DNA from 2 places in the Flexivirga alba genome. Region 2 is predicted to be linked to the other one. Evidence: predicted binding sites of a transcription regulator. Region 2 holds the regulator's gene; the other holds the start of a gene.
The links. Region 2 encodes LexA, which represses DNA repair genes until DNA is damaged. Its sites were predicted from a motif close to TCGAACANNTGTTCGA; they were not measured.

Region 1 (12,307 bases), 1.5 Mb from region 2:
GCGATAGGCATCGCGTTCAAGAACCTGCTGGACCCGAACTTCGGCCTGTCGAGCGCGTTGCATCTCGGTGTGCTGCAACAGGATTGGCTCGGTTCGCCGGTCCTGGCGTTCTGGGTCGTGATCGCGGTCGTATCGTGGTGCTTCATACCGTTCCACTCGCTGCTCTATCAGGCGGGTGCGCGGCAGATCCCGCAGACGCTCTACGAGGCGGCACAGCTGGACGGTGCGGGACGAGTGCGGTGCTTCTTCAGCATCACCCTGCCGCAGCTGAAATACACGATGGTGACGAGCACGACGCTGATGATCGTCGGCACGCTGACGGCGTTCGACCTGATCTACGTGATGACCAACGGCGGTCCCGGCGACGCGACCCGCGTCCTGCCCGTCGCCATGTATCTCGAAGGTTTCAAGAGCAACCAGATGGGTGTCGCCAGCGTGATAGCGGTCATCTTGATAGTCCTCGGGCTGTCCTTCTCGCTGTTGCTCAATCGGTTGAGCGGGTCGGACCGCATGGAGAGCCAGATGGAGGGCGCGTGATGACACGGACAGCAGCGGCGCGGCGGCCGAACCTGCCAGGCGGCGTTCTCGGGTTCGTCTGGTTGATCCTGACGATCGGCCCGATCTACTACGTGGTGATCACCAGTCTGAAGTCGCAGTCGGACTACTACAGTTCGAACGCCCTTGGCATACCGACGAATCCGACGCTGCGCGCATATCGGACGGTCCTGCACAACTCTTTCCTGCGCTACTTCGTCAACAGCCTGATCGTCGCGGTGGTCACGGTTGCCGTCGTGGTCGCGATCTCGCTGATGGCCAGCTACGTCATCGTGCGCCGGTCGTCGAGGATTGCTCGACTGTCGCAGCGGGTCTTCTTGCTGGGCATCGCGATCCCGATCCAGGCGACGATCGTGCTGGTCTACTACTTGATCGTGCAGTTGCACCTCTACGACACACTGCCGGCGCTGATCCTGCCGGGCATCGCCTTCGCGATCCCGATCACGGTGCTGATCCTGGTCAACTACCTGCGCGACATACCCACCGAGTTGTACGACTCGATGCATGCGGACGGCGCGAGTGACTGGCGGACGTTCATCAGTCTCGTGTTGCCGTTGTCCAAGCCGGCGATCACGACGGTCGCCATCTACGACGCGCTGAACTGCTGGAACGGTTTTCTCTTCCCGCTGATCCTCACGCAGAGCCAGAACGTCCAGACACTGCCCCTGTCCCTGTGGACTTATCAGGGCGAATTCAACTCCGACATCCCGGCCGTGCTGGCCGCCGTGGTGCTGTCGTGCCTGCCGATCCTGGCGGCATACATCATCGGCCGGCGACAGCTGGTTGCCGGCCTGACCGCAGGGTTCGGAAAGTGAGCAATGACAACTGAAGAGCGCGTCCCGGCACCGCCGTGGACCGACCCGACACGAAGCACCGACGAGCGAGTGGAGGCACTGCTCGAGCAGCTTTCGATCACCGAGAAGGCGGCCCAGCTCGGCTCCTATTGGCCGCGGCCCGAGGAGAGCGCAGCCGACGGTGACGTGGCGCCGATGCAGTCCGCGTTCGAGGACGGCCGCCGTGACCTCGCGGGAACGGCAGGCGAGGGCCTGGGTCACCTGACCCGGGTGTTCGGCTCCGCGCCGGTCGACCCGGCGACGGGTGCGGAGCAGCTGCGCACACTGCAGCAGTTCGTCATCGATCACCAGCGGCTCGGCATACCGGCGATCGCGCACGAGGAATGCCTCACCGGATTCACCGCACTCGGTGCGACTTGCTATCCCGCGGCCATCGCGTGGGGTGCGTCGTTCGAACCGGATCTGGTGGAGTCAATGGCGCGGCGAATCGGCAACGACATGAAGGCTGTTGGCGTGCACCAGGGCCTGTCGCCGGTGCTCGACGTGGTTCGCGACTATCGCTGGGGCCGGGTCGAGGAGACCATGGGGAGGACCCCTACCTCGTCGGCTCGCTCGGTGTGGGCTACGTGCGCGGGCTGCAGGAAGGCGGCGTCATCGCGACCCTCAAGCACTTCGCCGGGTATGCTGCCTCGCGCGCCGCGCGCAATCATGCGCCGGTCTCGATCGGGCCCCGAGAGCTTGAGGACGTCATCCTGGTGCCGTTCGAGATGGCGGTGCGGCTGGGCGGTGTCGAGTCCGTCATGAATTCGTATGCCGACCTGGACGGTGAGCCGCCGGCGGCGTCATACCGGCTGTTGACCGGGATCCTGCGTGAGCGTTGGGGATTCAAGGGCACCGTGGTGTCGGACTACTGGGCGGTCAGCTTCCTGGAGTCGATGCACCGGGTCGCTTCGTCACGTGACGAAGCCGGCGTGCTGTCGCTGGCAGCCGGGATGGATGTCGAGCTACCCGAGACCAGTGCATTCTTCAGCTTGGCCGATGCAGTCGGAGCCGGCACTCTCACCGAGGACGTGCTCGACACGGCGGTGCGTCGGGTGCTGCGGCAGAAGATCGCACTCGGCCTGCTCGACCCGGAGTGGGTGGCGGCGCCGGAGACAGCGGCCGAGGTGCAGCTGGACAGCTCGGCGAACCGCGAGCTGGCTCGCACGATGGCCGAGCGCTCAATCGTGCTGGTACGCAACGAGAACCACGCGTTGCCGTTGTCGGACAATCCGCGGCGCATCGGTGTCATCGGACCGTCGGCGCAGCAGGCACGCACCTACCTGGGTTGCTATACGTTCCCGAACCATGTGCTGTCCCGGTTCGAGGAGCACGGTGCTGGGATCGAGCTGGAAACGGTGGTCGAGGCGCTCGGCGCCGAGCTGCCGTCGGCCACGCTGCGGCACGCGCGGGGCGTCGACTTCACCGATCCGGACCTGTCCGGGGTGCCGGAGGCGCTGGAGGTGGTGCGTGACAGCGACCTCGTGGTCCTCACTGTCGGTGACCTCGCCGGGCTGTTCGGCCGCGGCACGTCCGGGGAGGGTTGCGATGTTGTCGATCTGGCTCTGCCGGGTGTGCAGGCGACGCTCGTGGATGAGGTGCTCGCCGAGGCACAGGAGCGCGGCGTGCCCGTGATCCTGCTGTTGATCACCGGACGCCCTTATGCCGTAGGCGAATTCGTCGATCGGACGGCGGCAATCGTGCAGGCCTTCATGCCCGGCGAAGAAGGCGGGTCGGCGATCGCAGGGGTTCTGTCCGGCCGGGTGAACCCGAGCGGGAAGTTGCCAGTGGGACTGCCGGCGCTGCACGGCGGGCAACCGGGAACCTATCTCGGCCCGCCGCTGGCCGTCAGTAACGACGGCGTGTCCAACCTCGATCCCCAGCCGGCATACGCGTTCGGCCATGGCTTGAGCTACACGAGTTTCGAGGTCGAGGACCTGCAACTGTCAGCGGAGTCCATCGCGACCGACGGCACCCTCCAGGTCAGCGCGACCGTGCGCAACACCGGGGACCGGGCCGGCGCGGAGGTGGTGCAGCTGTACCTCTCCGATCCGGTGGCCCAGGTGACTCGCCCGACGCACTGGCTGGCCGGGTTCGTGAAGGTCGACCTGGAGCGCTCCGCAGCTGCGCGGGTTACCTTCGAAGTGCACGCCGACCGCACATCGTTCACCGGTCGCGACGGCATCCGGATCGTCGAGCCCGGCGAAATCGGCGTGGCCGTCGGGACCGCGAGCGACGCGCTGCCGCTGTCCGGCAACTTCCGCATTGAGGGTACGGTCCGGGAGGTCGGGGAAGGACGCGTCCTCGATACCCCCAGTTCCGTTTTCCCGCAGGCGTGATGGCGCCATACAAACTTGATCGATCACTACCAGGAAGCAGGCATCCCCATGGCACAGACCCCCACCCCCGAAGACAGGTTCTCCTTCGGCCTGTGGACCGTCGGCTGGACCGGCGTCGACCCGTTCGGCACAGCATCCCGTGAGCCCCTCGAGCCGTGGGAGTACGTCAAGCACCTGGCCGACCTGGGTGTCTGGGGCATCACCTTCCACGACAACGACGTCTTCGCCTTCGATGCCGATGAGTCGACCAAGCGGTCGCGCGTCGAGCAGCTGAAGAAGTCGTGCGACGAGTCGGGCATCACGATTGAGATGGTCACCACCAACACGTTCACCCACCCGGTCTTCAAGGACGGCGGTCTGACGAGCAACGACCGAGGCGTGCGGCGCTTCGGGCTGCGCAAGATCCTGGAGGCGGTCGACCTGGCAGCTGACTGTGGCGCCGGCACCTTCGTGATGTGGGGCGGCCGCGAGGGCGCCGAGTATGACGGCAGCAAGAACGTGTATGCCGCGCTGGAGCGCTACAAGGAAGGCATCGACACTGTCGCGGCATACATCAAGAGCAAGGACTACGGGCTGCGAATCGCGTTGGAGCCCAAGCCGAACGAGCCGCGTGGCGACATCTTCCTGCCGACCGTCGGGCATGCTCTGGCGTTCATCGCAGAGCTCGACAACGGCGACATCGTCGGCCTCAACCCGGAGACAGGCCACGAGCAGATGGCCAACCTCAACTACAGCCACCAGCTCGCCCAAGCGCTGTGGAGCGGCAAGTTGTTCCACCTGGACCTCAACGGTCAGCGCGGTCTGAAATATGACCAGGACCTCGTCTTCGGACACGGTGACCTGCTGTCGGCGTTCTTCACCGTCGACCTCCTGGAGAACGGCTTCCCGGGACAGCCGGACGCACCCCGCTACACCGGACCGCGACACTTCGACTACAAGCCGTCGCGCACCGAAAACATGGCGGGAGTGTGGGATTCGGCTCGCGCGTGTATGTCGACCTACCTCCACCTGGCCGAGAAGGCGCGTGCCTTCCGTGCAGACGCACGAGTCACCGAAGCGATGGAGTACGCCGGTGTCACTGCCCTGCAGGAGCCGACACTGGCTGCGGGGGAGTCGCTCACTGATTTCCTGGCCACCGACGACGGCTTCGATGTGCAACGGGCCGCCGAGCGCGACTACGGCTTCGTGAAGCTCAACCAGCTCGCGGTGGAGCACCTCACCGGCCGCTGAAGGGGTCGGGGCGGCGGGCCGGGATGCCGGTCGGGCAAGGCGGACTAGGTTCGCCCCATGGCAGCTCTGGAGTCTCTGGCTGGTTGGCCGCCCGCACCCATAGGCACCCGCCGACTGGTGCTGCGTGAACCGGAGGCGCGGGATCGCTCGGTCATGATCGAGCTCCTCAGCTCCGCGGAGGTCGGACAGTATGTCGGTGGTGCCCAACCGCGTGATGAGCTGGAAAAGGCGATGCCGCGCGAACCTCGGCGGCGCCCAGGGCTTTTCGTGGTCGAGCAGGCCGGCTCGATGATCGGTGCCGTCACACTCGAACGGCGCGACCCGGAGCGCTTGGGACATCTGTATGCCGAGGGTGGCGAGCTGGAACTCGGTTATCTGTTCCTGCCACGTTCGTGGGGCAGCGGGTATGCCACGGAGGCATGCGCTGCCGTGCTGGAGTGGTGCGCCGGGGCGTTCCCGGACCAGCCGGTCGTGCTCTCTACCCAAACTGCGAATGCTGGGTCGTTGCGAGTCGCCGAGAAGCTCGGTTTCACCGAGGTCGAACGATTCGAGGATTACGGAGCCGAGCAGTGGCTCGGTGCGCTTCGGCCGGTTACGCGCAGCCGTTGGATGAGCTGAACAGCAACGCTATTCGCCGGGTGTCGTGACGTACTCGCGCCCGCCTGGACTGGTCCAGGTGCACACGCCGTCGGGCGTCATACTGACCGACCAGCCGTGCGCTTGCTTCGTACGGTGGTGGTGACGGCACAGGCACTGCAGGTTGTATGCCGCTGTCGGGCCTTCCGGCCAGGGAACCACATGCTCGACGTCGCACCAGCGTGACGCCCTGCTGCAGCCGGGGAACCGACAGTGCACGTCGCGGGTTTCGACGAAGTGCCGCAGCCGTGGACTCGGCCGGTATTGCGTCTCACACGTTTCGACGGTGACGCCTGTTGCGGCATCCACCAGCGCACGGGTGATGGTGATCCCGAACGATCGGGATATCGCTTCGATCACGCCTGCCGGGATCACCCCCACCCCGGGCACGATCGCGTCACCCACTTTGGCCGAGGGTGCTGGAGGTTGCGATGCTGGATCGGGTGATCTGCCGAATACTGTTGCGGCACGCCACATCTCAGCGTCGGGCGGTGGAAGATCCGATGGTGCGTATTCGTCGTCGAGCTCCCATTCGGCGAAATCGTCGAGGTTGGGCGGGTATTGACGCTTCAGCAGGTCGTTGAACTCTCGGTCGATCGCATCTTGACTTCGCATTGTGGCCGGAGCAGATGCCGCCGGTTGTCCATTGGGGAAGACGGCCAGGCCGGTGATCGGGTGAGCGAACGCGTCGGGCCAACGTGGCGCGCCGTCGTCATCGGTGCGGTGGAAGGCGGACGCGGCCGCTGCGGCCCGACGCGCGGCCGGCGCGTCAGCCCCGACATGGACGGGGACCTGGACGACCAACTCGGTGGTGACTCTGGCGTTCCCGAGGATGAGGTCGGTGATCGCGTCGGCCCGGCATTCGGACAGAGTCTTGTTCGTCTCGGTGTCGGTGTGCAGGTCCTTCGCGTGCTTGTTGATGGCGGCCATCATCTTGGCCGCGACGGCCGAGGGCAGGATGGCGTGCAGGTGGGTGAGCCCGGGCTCGTCGTCAGGGTGGGCGAACACGCCGACCCGGCCTCGGCGCCGTCGGTCCGCCGCCTTGTGGTCAGCGACCGGATCCAAACCGGCTAACAACTGCTGGGTGCGGCGTTGCACTCTCGTCGAGGATGACCGCGCGAGGAGATCGATGTTTGCCTGCTCGGCACCCGCTGCGTTCTCGTCGTTGGGGTCGCCGAGCAGGGCGTTTTCGACTTCGCGGGCAAGGTCGAGAGTGGCAGGGGTGCCGTCGTCGTTGATCTCCCGCTCCACCCGACCGAGCGCTCGATGAATGCCGGCGAGTTTCGCGGGCTCGAGCTCTCCGGTGCCCACGCGCAGGAACAACCTCGGCGTCCGCTTGATCGCATCCGTTGCCTCAGCGACGCGAGCACTCGCCTGCCCACTGGTCCAGCCCAACATGGGGCCGACCTCACAGCCGATGAATTCGTCCTTGTGCGCCCCGATCGCGTGACGGACCTCGTGTGTCCGACACCCCGTCGGGGAAGTGGCGTCCGGGCGGACGATCTCCTCGATTGCAGCCGCTTCAGCCAACCGGCTCGCCTGCAGTGCCCACGCGGCGTTCAGGACTCGCTGGGCGGCGACCGCCTGCTCCAACAACTCCTGTTTCGTCAGCGTGATGGAGTCGACCCGAGCGTCCTGGAATGCGGTGAGCAACAAGTTGAGGGCTTCATCGACTTTGTCACCGGCAGGCGACGTCGCACCCTGACCCGGTGCGCCGTCTGCTGATGTTCCATCCATACATAGATAATACGCGTGTTCGATAATGATGTCGAGGACTTGTGGAAGTGAATGTTGTTGAGTATCAACTTGATTCGAACCAAATGGTGACTCCGCAAGGCTGTCGTTACACCCGCTGACGACGATACGATGTGAGTGACGATCAAAGGTCTCCGACGAACGACCACGACTGTCGGTGGCGCCCCCTATCGTCGGTTGTATGACGACCTGGGCCGAGTTCGAGCAGCACGCGCCACACATTGCCGAGATCTTCCGGCGCCGGCACGCCGCCACCGGCAATCTGTGTTTCCTGGCGACGCTGCGTGCGGACGGCTTTCCACGGATCAGTCCGTTGGAGCCGCAGTTCGTCCGTGACGAGTTGGCACTCGTCGGTATGCCGGGCACCCGCAAATTCGACGACCTGCATCGGGACCCGCGGTTCTCGCTGCACACGGCCACGGTCGACACCCAGGTCGGCGAGGGCGACGCCAAACTCTGGGGTCGTGTGCGCCAGGTCGACGCTGCTGCGGGGGAGTTGCGCGACCGCCTGGTCGAGATCTATGGCGCAGTGGGCCATGATCGAAGTGAGCAGGACGCCTTCCCGATGTTCGTCGCCGACGTGGTGGGTGCCTCGTCTCTGGAGCTCGTCGACAACCGGCTGCGCATCACGACGTGGAAAGCCGGGGAAGCGAGCAACAACTCGACAAGGAGTGAGCGACGTGCAGTCAGCTCTCGACTGGTCACCGTCCAGAAGTGGAAGCGGCCGGCAGGTTCGGGAAGCTGGCGTGGCTATGTCCTCGGCAGTGACGGTTACGGCTGCTGGGTGTTCACGCCGGCGCACTCGACATACACCGGCGTGCACCCGGACGGCCACGCCGAAACGTGTGAGGTCGCCCAGGACAATCAACGCGTCGGCCGTTCGTGCGTGGTCCTGCTGCCTTCCGGCGGGTGGTACGTAGCGCATTGGGTATGGCGCTCGGAGCACGTCGTCGACATCGACATCGCAACTCCGCCAACGAAATTCGGCGACGTCTGGATGTATGACGATCTCGAGTTGGACCCGTTCGTCGACGCCGGTGGCACGTTCGGTGTCGATGACGAGGACGAGTTCGACATCGCCTGTGAACGAGGCCGGATCGGACCCGTGGCGCGCTTGAGGGCGCTCGAGGAAGTGCGGTCCCTGCGGCGACGGCTCACCGTGGAGCCGTCGCCGTTGCTGCTCGCCGGTGTGACACGGCTCGCCGAGGGTCGAGCACTCGACCTCGTGCCGCTGTGAGGGCCGAGCATTACGTTCCACCCGGCGACGGCGGTCGCCAAAGAAATCGTTAGACTAGCTAACAATGAGTGAGACGCCGGACTTCGACCTGAAACGCTTGGCGATCCCGGCATACGCTCCGTCGTTGCTCTTCGGGATGGCCGAAGGTGCGATGCTCCCGGTCGTGCCGCTGTCGGCTCGCGATCTCGGCGGCTCGGTGGCAACCGCGGCGCTCATGGTGACGCTGCTCAACGTCGGCTCGCTGCTTTTCAACGTGCCGAGCTCGATGATCACTGCGAGGTATGGCGAACGCCACGCGATCATCGGCGCCTCGATGGTCGGCGTGGTCTCTGCCGCGCTCTGTATGGCGGCGGACACGTTGCTGCTCTTCGGAATTGGCGCGTTCCTGATGGGCGTGAGCGGCTCGGTCTTCATGCTTGCGCGGCAGAGTTACCTGACCGAGGCGATCCCGGCGCAGTACCGCGCGCGAGCCCTGTCGACGCTCGGAGGAGTGAACCGGGTCGGCATGTTCATCGGGCCGTTCATCGGAGCCGCGGCCATGATCGTGTGGCACCTGCGTGGTGCGTATGCCGTGTGCGTTGTCGCACTCGCGCTGGCCGGCGTGCTCGGCGCGACGCTGGAGGACCTCCCGGAGCATGCACCGGAGGAAGGAACCTCTCCCGACGCAGCAACGGTCCGGCGGGTGCTCGTTGATTACAAAAAGATCTTCCTGACCATCGGGATGGGCGTGTTGCTGGTCTCGATGATCCGGGCGACGCGGCAGGCCGTCATACCGCTGTGGGCCGAGCATCTCGGGATCTCCGCGCAGACCACGTCGGTCATCTACGGCATCGCAGGCGGCATCGACATGCTCGTCTTCTACCCGGCCGGCAAGATCATGGACCTGTTCGGCCGACGTTGGGTCACGGTGCCCTCGATGATCGTCATGGGGCTGTCGATGATGGCGATCCCGCTCACGCAGGGCGCGGTATCCCTGTGCGTCGTGGCCTGTGTGCTCGGCTTCGGCAACGGGATCGGCTCGGGCATGGTGATGACCCTGGGAGCCGACTACTCACCGTCCGTCGGCCGACCGCAGTTCCTCGGGATCTGGCGCGAGCTGTCCGACGCCGGATCCAGCGTCGGGCCGGCCGTGCTTTCGTGGGTCACGGCTGCGATCGCCCTCAGCGCCGGCATCGTCGTGTCGGGCGTCTTCGGGCTGATCGCAGCCGTCGTCATGTGGTTCTCAGTGCCGAAGAAAGCCGATCGGAAGACCCATCAGGACTCGAAACTCTGCTCAGCAGAGGGGAATTCGCCCGACGCGACCTCGCGCGCGTAGTCCTGCGCAGCGCGGCCGAGCTCGCCGCGCAGATCGGCATACTTCTTGACGAAGCGCGGCGCCTTGCCGCCCCGCAGCCCGGCCATGTCCTGCCAGACGAGCACCTGCGCGTCGCAGTCCGGGCCGGCGCCGATGCCGACCGTCGGGATCGTCAGCGCTTCAGTCACCTTCCGCGCGGCAGGGGCCGGGACCATCTCCATGACGATCGCGAAGCAGCCGGCGTCTTGCAACGCCAGCGCGTCCTCGAGCAGTCGTTCGGCGCCGTCGCCGCGGCCCTGCACGCGATAACCGCCGAGCACGTGCTCGCTCTGCGGGGTGAAACCGATGTGGCCCATCACCGGGATGCCGGCTCGCACCAGCAACTCGATCTCGGGAACCATCGGCTTGCCACCCTCGAGCTTCACCGCGTGCGCGAGCCCTCTTTCATGAAGCGGGTCGCGGTGGCGAGCGCCTGCTGCGGACTGGCCTGGTAGGAGCCGAACGGCAGGTCGGCGATCACCATGGCCCGCGATGTCGCAGTCGCGACAGCACGGGTGAGCGGCACGAGGTGGTCGACCGTCACCGGCACCGTTGTTTCGAAGCCGAAGACGTTGTTGCCTGCGGAGTCACCGACCAGCAGCACCGGGATGCCTGCCTCGTCGAAAATCTCTGCGGCATACATGTCGTATGCCGTGAGCATGGCCCACTTCTCACCCTTCGCCTTCTTGGCCTGCAGGTGGGGCACTCGCACCCGCCGCTGCGGGGCGGCCTGGGCCCCGGTTCCGTACGGGGCGCTGACTTCTGGGGATTTTTCCGTCATACGCCGACCCTATCGGCGAGCCAAAGCGGCTTCTTCTGCGCTGGCAAGAGCGTCAGCAAGCTGCCGCCATGCCAACGCAGCCCAAGCTCACTGTGCTTGTTCAGATTCAACTTCAAAGGTAAGCGAATCGTAAAGACGAGGCACAGAAAGATTAAAGGAACCTGAAGATCAGCCGCAATTTCGCACAGAACTCGGCAGGCTGATCCCGGCCCGCCGCACACCCCCGTCAGAGGCGGACCCTTTTTTGTTGGAGGAACTAGTGACAAGACGCGTCTTCAAGACGATTGCCGGGACCACGGCTTTCGCCGCAACGGCGTCCTTCGCCATCGCAGGGCTCACCCAGTCCGCCGATGCGCAGGCAGTCCCGTCGGCCGGACCCGGCCTCTCGCAGCGCTCGGACAACCTGCCCAACCCTCGTGCCGAGAAGCAGGCGGCGGAACGCACCGCTGCGGTCGACAAGGTCGTCAAGGGCGAGGCCAAGATCAAGACGGTCGCCGGCAAGAAGGTCATCGAGCTGCAGGCCCCGGAGTCGGCCACGAGTCATGCCAAGCGTGGCAAGGGCACCGAGGCCAAGAAGGGCAAGTACATCCAGTACGACCCCAACCAGTCGACCAAGATCTTCACCACGCTGGCGGAGTTCGGCACGCAGACCAAGGCTGCGACGGGAGGCACCGAGGGGCCGCTGCACAACACCATCCCCCAGCCGGACCGCACCAAGAACAACTCGACCTACTGGGTCGACGACTTCAACCAGGCGCACTACGACCAGCTCTTCAACGGCGTGGGCGAGTCGTTCAAGAACTTCTACAAGGACCAGTCCCAGGGTCGCTTCGACGTCTCGACGACGGTCAGCGACTGGGTCAAGGTGCCCTACAACGAGGCGCGCTACGGCCACAACCCGGTCAAGGGCGACGGCACCAGCGAGGCCGAGGGCTACTGGTCCTTCGTGCAGGACTCGCTCACCTCTTGGTACAACAAGCAGGTCGAGTCCGGTAAGACCAAGGACCAGATCAAGGAAGAGTTGAAGCAGTTCGACACCTGGGACCGTTACGACTACGACGGTGACGGCAACTTCAACGAGCCCGACGGCTACATCGACCACTACGAGGCCCTGCACTCCGGTGAGGGTGAGGAAGCCGGCGGCGGCGCCGAGGGCGACGACGCGATCTGGTCGCACCGCTGGTCCGTGCAGACCGGCTTCGGCACCTCCGGCCCACAGGACAACAAATCCGGCGGTGTCCAGATCGGCGACACCGGCATCTGGGTCTCGGACTACACCACGGAGCCCGAGAACGGCGGCCTCGGCGTCTTCACGCACGAGTTCGGCCATGACCTCGGCCTGCCGGACCTCTACGACACCTCCGGTGGCGGCGACAACACGGTCGGCTTCTGGAGCCTGATGAGCAGTGGCTCCTGGCTCAATCACGGCAAGGACGCCATCGGCACGACCCCCGGTTACATGGACGCCTGGTCGAAGGTGCAGCTCGGCTGGAGCGACCTGCAGACCGTGAAGTACGGCGAGAACACTGACGTCAATCTCGGCCCGGCCGACCTGGACAACAGCAAGAAGCCACAAGCCGTCGCGGTGTCCTTGCCGGACAAGGAGAT
Region 2 (12,307 bases):
AAGGTGGCGACTGGTGGTGGCCGCTCTTGCGCTCGGGTTGTTCGTGCTGCTCTGTCGCCCGGAGCCATCGGTGATCCGGGCCGCGGTGATGGGCGTCGTGGGACTCGTCGGCATGTCTGTGTCGAGACGGGCCTCCGGGCCTCCGGTGCTGGCCGCGGCTGTGCTGTTGCTGCTCGTGATTGATCCCTGGCTGGCGGCGTCCTACGGATTCGCGTTGTCGACCCTGGCGACCGCCGGGCTGCTCTTCTTCGCACGCCCGTGGGCGGACCGGATCGCTCGCTTCCTGCCGAGGCGACTGGCTCCGGTGGCGGAGGCGGTCGCCATACCCATGGCGGCGCAGGCGATGTGTGCTCCGGTCATCGTGCTGCTGCAGGGCTCGGTCAGTCTCATCGGCATACCGGCCAACGTGCTGGCTGCACCGCTGGTGGCGCCGGCGACGATGTGCGGCGTCATCACCGTGCTGGTCGCGCCGGTGAGCGTGGGTCTCGCGCGGCTGCCGGCCTGGCTGGCCGCACTACCGACCCAGGGCATCGCGTGGATCGCACATACGTGTGCGCGGGTGCCGCTCGGCACTCTCCCGTGGCCGGACGGCGCAACCGGTGCGATGCTGCTCGCCGCACTGACCGTGCTGTTGTTGTTCGCGGGCGTGTGGCTGCTGCGCACCCTCTGGGTGCGGCCATACCTGGCCGGCGCAGGCGCAGTCCTCGCTGCCGCCGCCTGGGCGCCGACCCCGATCAGTGGGTGGCCGCCGCCCGGTTGGGTCTACGTCGCGTGTGACGTCGGACAAGGAGATGGCGGAGTGCTCCAGACCGCTCCGGGGCATGCACTGGTCGTGGACACCGGTCCCGAGCCCGGTGCCATGGACGGTTGCCTCGACCGGCTGCAGATCCGCGTGGTCGACGCTGTTGTGCTGACCCACTTTCACGCGGATCACGTGGGTGGCCTCGCGGCGGTGTTCGACGGGCGGCAGGTGCGTGCCCTCTACGTCACGCCGGTCGAATCGACCGGCGCTTCCGGCGCCGGCGACGAACCCAGCGAAGAGCCACTGGTTCAGTCGCTGGCTGCGCAGCACAACCTGGCAATGCAGACGCTCGCGACGGGTGACGTGCTGGACATCGGTGCGGTGCACGCGCTGGTGGTTGGTCCGACCCGACTCATCAGGGCGGGGTCGGTCCAGAACAACGCCAGCATCGTGCTGGACGTGCGCTCGCACGGCCTGCGGCTGCTGATGACCGGTGACATCGAAAAGGAAGCCGCCGCACTGGTATTGGCTCAGTTGCGGAAGCTGCCGGATGCGCGACCGGTCGACGTGCTGAAGGTGCCGCATCACGGCTCGGCGAACCAGGACCCTGGACTGGAGCACACACTGCGGGCAGCCATCGCGGTCATCAGCGTCGGCGCGCACAACGACTACGGACACCCGGCACCGCGGACTCTCGATCTGCTCGCCCAGAGCGATTCCACCGTGTTGCGCACGGATCGGGGTGGGGACATCGCGATCATCGCGAAGGACGGTGCACCCCTGGTCGCCAGGCCCTGAGCAGGTATGGCGCCAGGTTCGACTCAGGAACAGACGTTCTTGGCGCGCGCGGCTTCACACAGCGCGTCGAGGGTCGCCGACACGGCCGGCACCCGTTGCAGGTCCGGGGTGGTGACGGCATACACCGAGCGCCGGGAGGCGGGATCCATCGGCACCGTGACGACGCCAGGGTTACCGGCCGAACGGCGAATCAGGTCGGGGATCAACGCGACGCCCAGGCCCTCGGACACCAGGCCAAGGACCGCGACGTAATCCTCGGTCTCGAACGCGACATCGGGATTGAAACCGGCGCGCTCCGCGAGGGACAGCAGGTGGCCGCGGCAGCGCGGGCACCCGGCGATCCACGGCTCACTCGCCAGATCGGCGAGCTTGACCTTCTTGGACTTTGCCTTCGGGTGATTCAGCGGAAGCGCCAGTCGCACCTCGTCGTCCAGCAATTTGCGGGTCACGAACGACTCGATGTCCTCCTCGCCGCGAGCCAGGTCGGTGCCTTCGTAGGCGAACGCGACGGCGACGTCACACTCACCCGAGCGCAGGGCGGCCAGCGACTCGGGCGGCTCGGCCTCGGTGAAGCTCACCTGCACGTCAGGAAAGCGCTTCTTGACCAGCGCCAGCGCACGCGGCACCAGCGTCGAGGAGGAGGAGGGGAAAGCCATCAGGCGAACTCGCCCGGCCCGCAGGCCTGCGATGGCGGCCACTTCGGACTCCGCGGCCTCGAGCGCAGCAAGCACCGGATTGGCGTGGCGGGCGAGGACCTGACCGGCCTCGGTGAGGCGGACGGTGCGGCCGAGACGTTCCACCAGAACGGTTCCGGTGCGGTCCTCCAGGCGCCGAACCATCTGGGAGATGGCCGGCTGCGAGTAGCCCAGCGACGTGGCCGCAGCAGTGAAGCTGCCGTGATCGCTGATCGCCTTGATGACCCTGAGTCCAGCTGCGTCGATCATGGCCCAAGAATAACATTTAGTTATTTGTTCTGGCCAATTCTCCAAGATCGCTAATCAATATGCCGGCGGGTCCAACTGACCGCGCTGACGCCCGAGGTCGCGCGAGTATGAGACCTTGACAGGGTGGTGACTACGGATCCGGCGGCGCTGACCGAGCTGGTGAGTCGTGGGGGAGTCCTCGCCCTCACCGGTGCCGGCCTGTCGACAGAATCCGGGATTCCCGACTATCGAGGCGCCGACGGTCAACGGCGGTTCCAGCCGATGACCGCTCAGGAGCTCCTTGCCGATCCCACTGCGCGGCAACGGTATTGGGCTCGCTCGTATGTCGGCTGGCCGCGCTTCGCGGCTGCTGAGCCGAACCCGGGTCATCTCGCAGTCGCGGCGTTGCAGCAGGCCGGTCTGATCGGGCCGATCATCACTCAGAACGTCGACGGCCTGCACCAGGCGGCCGGCGCTGACGATGTCGCGGAGTTGCACGGCAGCCTCACGCATGTGGTCTGTATGCACTGTGGCGAGCGTTACGAACGCACGATGGTCGACGACTGGCTGCAACTCGCCAACCCTGACTTCGACCGATCCGCCACCGGCCCGCTACGGCCGGATGGCGATGTCGCGATCGCCGAGTCGCTGATCGGCGACTTCCGGCTGGTGCATTGCGTCATCTGCGGCTCGGACCTGCTGAAGCCGGATGTGGTGATGTTCGGGGAGTCGGTGCCCAAGGACCTGGTCGAGCAGTGTTTCGCGCGGGTGCAAGCCGCTCGCGCGATCCTGGTCCTCGGTTCATCGCTCGCGGTGATGTCCGGCTATCGCTTCATCCGCCGCGCGGTGCGGGATGGGATCCCGGTCGCTGTCGTGACCCACGGCTGGACCCGGGCGACCGACGAGGAGGTGTCGATCCGCATCGACGCCCCGCTCGGGTCGACGCTGCTTTCGTTGGCGGAGACCCTCGCCGGGCGCCGCGCGTCCTGATCGCGCAGAGTTGGGTCAGATCCGACGTAGAACTGCCGTGACCTTGCCGAGGATGGTCGCGTCGTCGCCGTCGATCGGGTCGTAGGCGTCGTTGTGCGGGAGCAGCCAGACCTTGCCGCGCGCACGCTTGAACGTCTTGACGGTCGCCTCGTTGTCGAGCATGGCCGCGACGATGTCGCCGTTGGTCGCAGTTGGCTGCTGGCGCACGACAACCCAGTCGCCGTCGCAGATCGCGGCGTCGATCATCGAGTCACCGACCACCTTGAGCAGGAAAAGGTCGCCTTCGCCGACGATCTGCTTGGGCAGCGGGAAGACGTCCTCGACGACCTGCTCGGCCAGAATCGGGCCGCCGGCGGCGATGCGCCCGACAACGGGAATGTATGACGCCTCGGGCCGCTCGTCACCCAGGCCGGTCTCGTCGAGGCTCGACTCCTGCGCGCTCCGCACACTCGAGCCGCCGCGGTAACCGCGGGTGTCGGTCGCGTCCGGATCGATGACCTCCATGGCACGTGGCCGGTTGGGGTCACGGCGCAGGTAGCCCTTGCGCTCGAGCATCGTCAGCTGGTGCGCGACGGAGCTCGGACTGGTCAGTCCGACGGCATCGCCGATCTCACGCAGGCTCGGCGGATATCCGCGCCGGTCAACGGAATTGCGGATCACCTGCAGCACCTTGCGCTGCCTTGTGGTCAGGCTTTCTCCGGCGCGGTCGGGAAGTTCGTGCACCTGTGCCATCGCTGTCATCTCCTCCTCGGCGAACACTTCGCTCAAAGCGGCTGGCGAGCGATCTGTGCGGACCGGATCCGAACGGTTGTCGGTGGTCGGTGCTTGCCTTGGCTTCGTGAAAACAGCGTATGGGTTTCGGACACAGTTTCCAAACATCTGTACGACGCGTGTCTCGATGGCGTCGAACGCTCGTGCTATCCGTCCGACAGGTGTACGATCGTACGCGTGTTCGGATGGAGTTCGTTGTCCGAGCGGTGTGCACCAGTTCGCACCGAAGTTTCAGGAGGAAGAGATGAGTGCAGTTGCGCAGTGGGACGCGCCGGTCGACCTACGTCAGGGTCGTCGGCACTTGCGGGCGGTTCCGACCGGTCCGTCGGCACGTGGTGGCGGCGCCCAAGTGGGTGTTCGAGTCGAGGCCCGCGGCCTGCGGCTGACCGCACGCGGACGCCGGTTGCTGGGCATAGTCGTCGCGGTCGCGTTGTTGATCGGTGGGGGTGCAGCGGCGCATGCCTGGGCATCGACGCCGCCGTCGGTCGGGCACTCCGTGACGGTGCACGATGGTGAGACGTTGTCCGGTGTGGCGCACCGCGCCTACCCGTCCATGTCGGTCTCGGACGCTGTCACGAAGGTGGCGCTGGCAAACGACCTCAACGGCCTGCAGGTGGTCGCGGGACAGCAGCTCAAACTGCCCTGACGGGACCTCGACACGCGGTGTTACGGGCGGCTGACCAGCGGTTTTCCAGGTGACGTCGACGGCTCTTGCGATTGTGGTGGGATCGGCCTAACATCCCTATATCTAGTAGTTACACGGATGAGATTTATCCACATCTAGTCCACAAGCAGAGCCCAGTCATCCCCAGGTCGTCCACCACTTACCCACAACTTCGTCCACAGTCGGCGTCGTTCTGGTGACGGGGCGGGTGCCGGGTCCAGCGGAGAGGAGTCGTCTGATGCATTGCCCGTTCTGCCGTCACGACGACAGTCGCGTTGTCGACAGCCGCACGAGTGAAGACGGCACCTGCATCAAGCGACGCAGGCAGTGCCCCAACTGCGGCAAGCGGTTCTCAACCATGGAGACCGCGAGCCTCACGGTCGTCAAACGATCCGGCGCCAGCGAGCCGTTCAGCCGGCAGAAGGTGCTGCTCGGAGTGCGCAAGGCTTGCCAGGGCCGGCCGGTCAGTGAGGATCACTTGGCGCTGCTCGCCCAAGAGGTCGAGGAGTCGATCCGGGCCCAGGGCGCGGCGGAGATCGATGCGCACGACGTGGGCCTGGCGATCCTGGGGCCGCTGCGCAGCCTCGACGAAGTTGCCTACCTCCGCTTCGCGTCCGTCTACCAGGCCTTCGACGATCTCGAGGACTTCGAGTCGGCCATCGCCCTGCTGCGTGCCGAGCGGCCGGCGACCGGCGTCGAGCCGGACCGTCAACCCGCCGACGACTGAGTAGTCCCACCGCATTTCGTACACCGTCACAGAACACATCTCGCAGCACAGTTGACCACCTGAGGTGGAAAGGAAGTTGGACATGACCGACACAGCAGACGCCGGCCCCAAGGCAAAGCGCGGTAACCGCGCAGGCAAGGGGTTGACCGTCGAGCGAATTTTCACCACTCCCGGCGTGCACCCCTATGACGAGGTCACTTGGGAGCGTCGCGACGTCGTCCAGCAGAACTGGAAGACGGGCGAGACGATCTTCGAGCAGCGCGGGGTGGAGTTCCCCGACAGCTGGTCGCTGAACGCCTCCACGATCGTCACCACCAAATACTTCCGTGGAGCCGTCGATACCCCTGAGCGTGAGAACAGCCTCAAACAGCTCATCGACCGGGTCGTCCTCACCTACGTGCGTGCTGGCAAGGAGCACGGCTACTTCGCCGCTGATCAGGACGCCGAGATCTTCGAGCACGAGCTGACCTGGTCGCTGCTGCACCAGGTGTTCAGCTTCAACTCGCCGGTGTGGTTCAACGTGGGCACCAAGTCGCCGCAACAGGTTTCGGCCTGCTTCATCCTGTCGGTCGACGACTCGATGGACTCGATCCTCAACTGGTACAAAGAAGAGGGCTTCATCTTCAAGGGCGGCTCCGGCGCCGGCCTGAACCTCTCCCGGATCCGCTCGTCCAAGGAGCTCCTGTCGTCCGGCGGCACGGCCTCGGGCCCGGTGTCGTTCATGCGCGGCGCCGACGCATCGGCCGGCACCATCAAGTCCGGTGGAGCGACCCGCCGCGCAGCCAAGATGGTCGTGCTCGACGTCGACCACCCGGACATCGTGGAGTTCGTCGAGACCAAGGCGAAGGAAGAGAACAAGATCCGCGCATTGCGCGACGCCGGCTTCGACATGGACCTGGGCGGCAAGGACATCACGTCCGTCCAATATCAGAACGCCAACAACTCGGTGCGAGTCACCGACGAGTTCATGCGGGCCGTCGAGGACGGCAGCTCGTTCGGCCTGCGCGCACGCCACTCCGGTGAAGTCATCGAGGAGATCGACGCCCGCACGCTGTTCGACAAGATCAACCAGGCTGCCTGGGAGTGCGCCGATCCGGGCCTGCAGTACGACGACACGATCAACGCCTGGCACACGAACCCCGAGAGCGGCCGGATCACCGCGTCCAACCCGTGCTCGGAGTACATGTCGCTGGACAACAGCTCCTGCAACCTGGCCAGCCTCAATCTGCTGAAGTTCCTGCGCGAGGACGACACGTTCGACGCCGCCACCTTCCAGAAGGTGGCTGAGCTGGTCATCACCGCGATGGACATCTCGATCTGCTTCGCGGACTTCCCGACCGAAGCGATCGGACAGACGACGCGCGACTACCGGCAGCTGGGCATCGGTTACGCCAACCTCGGAGCGCTGCTGATGGCGACCGGCCACGGCTACGACTCCGAGGGCGGGCGTGCACTGGCCGCGGCGATCACCTCGCTGCTCACCGGCGCCTCCTACAAGCGGTCCGCGGAGCTGGCCGGCATCGTCGGCCCATACAAGGGCTACGCCCGCAACGCCGAGGCGCACCAGCGCGTCATGCGCAAGCACCAGGCCGCCAACGACGCGGTCCGGACGCTGGATGCGATGGACTCCGAGGTGCACCGTTACGCGACAAAGGCCTGGGCCGACGTCGTCGAGGTCGGTGCCGAGAACGGCTACCGCAACGCGCAGGCCTCGGTGCTGGCGCCGACCGGCACGATCGGCTTCATGATGGACTGCGACACCACCGGCATCGAGCCGGACTTCTCGCTGGTCAAGTTCAAGAAGCTGGTGGGTGGCGGCTCGATGCAGATCGTCAACCAGACGATCCCGCGGGCGCTGAAGAAGCTCGGCTACCAGGACGAGCAGATCGAAGCGATCGTCGAGCACATCGCCGAGCACGGTCACGTGATCGACGCACCGGGTCTGAAGCCGGAGCACTACGACGTCTTCGACTGCGCGATGGGCGAGCGCGCGATCGCGCCGATGGGCCACGTCCGGATGATGGCTGCGACGCAGCCGTTCCTGTCCGGTGCGATCTCCAAGACGGTCAACCTGCCCGAGGACGCCACCATCGAGGAGATCGCGGAGGTGCACCTCGAGGGCTGGAAGCTCGGCCTGAAGGCACTGGCCGTCTACCGCGACAACTGCAAGGTCGGTCAGCCGCTCTCCGACGGCCGGAAGTCCGCGAAGTCCGAAAAGGTCGAGCCTGAAAAGGTCATCGAGTACCGCCCGATCCGTCGCCGGCTGCCCAAGCGTCGCAAGAGCGAGACCACCTCGTTCGCTGTCGCCGGCGCAGAGGGTTACCTGACCGCGGGCACCTACGAGGACGGCAAGCTGGGCGAGCTCTTCCTCAAGCTGGGCAAGCAGGGCTCCACGCTCGCCGGCATGATGGACGCCTTCTCGATCGCCATCTCGGTCGGCCTGCAGTACGGCGTGCCGCTCGAGACGTATGTCGAGAAGTTCACCAACCTGCGGTTCGACCCGGCCGGCATGACCGACGACCCGGACGTCCGGATGGCGCAGTCGATCATGGACTACGTCTTCCGTCGGCTGGCACTGGATCACCTCGACTTCGAGACCCGGTCCTTCATGGGCATCCACACCGCTGAGGAGCGCGCTCGTCAGTTGGAGACCGGTTCCTACACGCCGGCCGAGACTGCGGACGATGACGTCGCCGACGAGTTGGAGTCCTACTCACAATCGGTCGGTGCCACGACCCGACGCGAGGAGGATGCCCCCGCCGAGTCGGATGCAGCGGTATCCAGTGCTGCGGTGGAGCCGGACGTGCGGTCCGGTTCGGGAGCTGCCGACACACGAGCGGTGTCCGGTGAGATCCACTCGTCGGCCGAGCTGATGGAGCGATTCCAGGGCAAGGCCGCCGACGCACCGATGTGCATGACCTGCGGGACGAAGATGCGCCCGGCCGGCTCCTGCTACGTCTGCGAGGGTTGCGGCTCGACCAGCGGCTGCAGCTGAACGCACCTGCACCCAAACCGCGTAAGCAACGAGCCTGCCCGAAACACGCTTGGCCCGATGGTGACTGAACTCGCCACCGGGCCAAGCGTTTTCGTGGTTTTACAACAGTTCGGTCACGGCACCAACCAGCAGGCCCTCGCCGGCGTCCTCCCGGGCACATCCATGCCGCAACTGCGGCGCGGACAGACGTACTCGGGGAGTCTCATCATGCGCACGGTGTTCACCGGCTTCGCGGCCGCAGCCACCATCATCGCGGCGGCGGTCGCGACCACGACGTTGCACGGCAGTCCCACCGTGCGGCCTGCAGCGCAGGTGTTGCCCGCGAAGTCGGCGGCCACGAAGGTGTCGATCCGACGCACCCCTTCGCCGGCTCGATCAGCGCACAGCGCCGCCACCTCGCCGTCGGCACTGACGACGGGACCCGTGCCCGCGCCGCAGCCCGTCGCCCCTCCCGCACCGAGTCCAGCGCCCGGCTCGAAGGTGATCTTCCTGACCTTCGACGACGGTCCCGATCCGGTCTGGACCCCGCAGATCCTGCGGGTGCTGACCGACAACGATGCGACAGCGACCTTCTTCGACATCGGTGAGAACGTCGTCGGACGCACTGGCCTGGTCAGCCGGATCCGCTCGCAGGGCTCGCAGGTCGGCAACCACACCTGGGCCCACCCGTCGCTGCCCGCCCTGACCGACGCCGCCATCACCAGCCAGCTGGACCGCACGGATCGGGTGCAGGGCAGAGCGCGCTGCGTCCGTCCGCCGTATGGCGCCACGACCCACCGGGTCGACGCACTCATCCGGGCTCGGGGACAGCGAGTCGAGCTGTGGAACGTCGACACCCGCGACTGGGCACGCCCCGGTGTCGCCGCGATCGAGCACGAGTTACTCACCGCCCGCGCCGGTTCCACCGTCTTGATGCACACCGGTGGGGGAGACCGATCCGAGACGGTCGCGACCCTGCGGGACGCCTTGCCGAAGTTGCGGGCCGCAGGCTTTGTGCTGCAAGGGATTCCGGGCTGCTGAGACGGCACTGGAACTGCTCCGGCATCCGGTCGGCAGCGGTGCCAAGCCGTCCGCCATACGAATGCGGCGCCCGAATGCCGGACGTGCCGTGAGGTCGGTGGGGCCACGATGGGAGACTGCGCCCTGTGAAGGCGCTGCTCCTGGAAAGCATCCACCCGTTTGCCGAGTCGATCCTGCGCGAAGCAGGATTCGAGGTCGAGACCCGGACCGGGGCCCTCGACGAGCCCGAGCTGATCGAGGCCCTGCAGGGCGTCGACCTGGTCGGGATCCGGTCCAAGACCGAGATCACGCCGGCCGTGCTCGAGAAGTCGTCCGGGCTGACCGCGATCGGGGCGTTCTGCATCGGCACCAATCAGATTGCGCTGGACGACGCGGCCGCACGCGGCATCGCGACGTTCAACGCGCCGTTCTCCAACACGCGCAGCGTGGTGGAGTTGGCGATCGCCGAGATCATCGCAATGGCCCGCCGACTCACCGAGAAGAACAGCTCGCTGCACGATGGCGTCTGGGACAAGAACTCGAAGGGGTCGCACGAGATCCGCGGCCGCAAGCTCGGCATCGTCGGCTACGGCAACATCGGCTCCCAGTTGTCGGTCGTCGCCGAGATGCTCGGTCTCCAGGTCTTCTTCTACGACACCGACGACAAGCTGGCGATGGGCAACGCGCACCGGTGCGACACGTTGGATGAGTTGCTCGACACCGCCGAGGTCATCACCCTGCACGTTGACGGTCGCTCCGGGAACGCCGGATTCTTCGGCGCCGAGCAGTTCGCCAGGATGCGCGAGCGTTCGCTCTTCCTCAACCTCTCCCGGGGGTTCGTCGTCGACTACGACGCACTGCGCGAGAACCTCGTGTCCGGTCACATCGCCGGCGCCGCCGTCGATGTCTTCCCGACCGAGCCGAAGAAGCGTGGCGAGGCATTCAGCTCGCCGCTGCAGGGCATCCCGAACGTCATCCTCACGCCCCACGTCGGTGGCTCGACCGAGGAGGCGCAGGAGGACATCGGCCGTTTCGTCGCGAGCAAGTTGCGCGACTACATCGACCGGGGCACCACGACGCTGAGCGTCAACCTGCCGTCGCTGACGATGGAGGAGCGTCCGGGCGGCCGGCGCATCACCCACCTGCACCGCAACACCCCCGGCGTGCTGGCCAAGGTCAACAGCATCCTGGCCGACCACGGCGTCAACATCGAGGGCCAGCTGCTCAACACCCGCGGCGAGAACGGCTACGTCGTCACCGACGTCGCACAGTTGCCGGACGCGGCGATCACCGATTTGCAGGAAATGCCCGAGACGATCCAGCTACGTGTGATCGGCGGCTAACGTCACCCCACGAAGTTTCTCCCCCGCTTCGCTCCTCCGAATACTTCGCGGGGACCCCGACTCCCTCCGTCCGAGTCAGTCAACGAGATCCACTAAGCGATCGGCGACGTCGCCTATCACCGCGTGCGACGTCGCCAGCGTCAGGCGCAGGAATCCCGCTGTGCCGCAAGCCGATCCGTTGGTCCCGATCACCCCGGTCCGCTCCGCGACCTGCCCGGGATCGACGCGGGTGTCCCGCAGGTCCAGCCAGTGAATGTATGTCGCAGCGGGCGCCGCGTAGCCGATCGCGGGGGCCCCCGCCATACGCGCCGCGAACAGGTCACGCCCACGTTGCTGATAGTCGACGAGTGCGTCCAGGTGCGCCACGCCGTCCATGCCGTATGCCGCCGTTGCGGCCACCGCACCCAGCGGTGAGGTGCCGTGCCGGACGACGAAGGGCGACGCCGACCAGCGACGCCGGTGCTCGGCTGAGGTCATGATCAGCTGCGCGCACGCCAGTCCGGGCAGGTTCCAGCCCTTGGACGCCGACACCGCGGTCACGGTGTGCGCGGCGGTGCGTTCGTCCAGCGACGCGTAGGGGACATGCTGGCCGCCCGAATAGACCAGGGAGAGTGGATTTCGTCCGCGAAGACCGTCGACCCGGTGCGTTCGACTACATCGGCGATCGCAAGGAGCTCCTCGCGCGTCGCGACCTGACCGGTTGGGTTGTGCGGGTTGATCAGCACCAGCAACCCACCGCCATCCAGCGCTGCGGCCAGTCGCTGCGGGTCGATCACGAACCGGCCGTCGACCAGGTCCATCGGCAGAGTGCGCAGCTCGTGGCCGACGGCTCCGGGCAACTCCAGGAACGGCATGTATGCCGGCGTCGGCAACACCACCGGGGTCCCCGGCGCGACCAGCTGGCCGAGCGTGAATGCGAAAGCGCCGAGCACATCCGGCAGCAGCTCGATGTATGCCGGGTCGAGCGTCCAGCCGAACCGCCGCCGCTGGAACGTGGCACATGCGGCAGCTGTGTCCCGTGCGACGGGTGTGGGCAGGTAACCGGTCAGGCCTCGCCCGATGGCGTCGGCGAGGGCTTGTTGGATGCTCGGCGCGAGCGGCAGGTCCGACTCGGCGATGAACGCGCCCAGCTGGGAGTCATTCGTGGCCGACCACTTGACCGATCCGCGGGAGCGAAGCTGCTCGAGGTCGACCTGCGCCATGGCTCGTTCGATGTTGATCGGTTCAACGTCCATACGACCGAGACTAGGCGTCCTCGTCAGGCAGATCGATGTAGGGCACGGCATAGCTGCCGATGACCTGGATGCGCTGCTCCTCGGTGCCGTTCCAGTCCACGTCGAGGTCATGGCGAGTGA

Region 1: a site for LexA is predicted at 7,338-7,353, ahead of ACFQDH_RS20020 (HNH endonuclease signature motif containing protein). Genes of this name have one in related genera too.

What each region holds. Positions count from the first base shown of each region.
Region 1 is NZ_JBHSWH010000001.1:4,035,471-4,047,777, reverse strand. It holds gene ACFQDH_RS20050 (carbohydrate ABC transporter permease) at 1-537, shown strand, start outside; gene ACFQDH_RS20045 (carbohydrate ABC transporter permease) at 537-1,370, shown strand; partial or broken gene ACFQDH_RS20040 (glycoside hydrolase family 3 protein) at 1,374-2,392, shown strand; gene ACFQDH_RS20035 (glycoside hydrolase family 3 C-terminal domain-containing protein) at 2,558-3,727, shown strand; gene xylA (xylose isomerase) at 3,776-4,957, shown strand; gene ACFQDH_RS20025 (GNAT family N-acetyltransferase) at 5,015-5,575, shown strand; gene ACFQDH_RS20020 (HNH endonuclease signature motif containing protein) at 5,585-7,330, opposite strand; gene ACFQDH_RS20015 (DUF402 domain-containing protein) at 7,530-8,585, shown strand; gene ACFQDH_RS20010 (MFS transporter) at 8,650-9,900, shown strand; partial or broken gene panB (3-methyl-2-oxobutanoate hydroxymethyltransferase) at 9,840-10,699, opposite strand; gene ACFQDH_RS20000 (immune inhibitor A domain-containing protein) at 10,959-12,307, shown strand, end outside.
Region 2 is NZ_JBHSWH010000001.1:2,581,741-2,594,047, forward strand. It holds gene ACFQDH_RS12720 (ComEC/Rec2 family competence protein) at 1-1,540, shown strand, start outside; gene ACFQDH_RS12725 (LysR family transcriptional regulator) at 1,564-2,484, opposite strand; gene ACFQDH_RS12730 (NAD-dependent protein deacetylase) at 2,608-3,453, shown strand; gene lexA (transcriptional repressor LexA) at 3,469-4,185, opposite strand; gene ACFQDH_RS12740 (hypothetical protein) at 4,469-4,870, shown strand; gene nrdR (transcriptional regulator NrdR) at 5,127-5,615, shown strand; gene ACFQDH_RS12750 (vitamin B12-dependent ribonucleotide reductase) at 5,698-8,610, shown strand; gene ACFQDH_RS12755 (polysaccharide deacetylase family protein) at 8,668-9,630, shown strand; gene serA (phosphoglycerate dehydrogenase) at 9,756-10,952, shown strand; gene ACFQDH_RS12765 (aminotransferase class I/II-fold pyridoxal phosphate-dependent enzyme) at 11,028-11,483, opposite strand; gene ACFQDH_RS12770 (aminotransferase class I/II-fold pyridoxal phosphate-dependent enzyme) at 11,489-12,187, opposite strand; gene ACFQDH_RS12775 (DUF6891 domain-containing protein) at 12,198-12,307, opposite strand, start outside.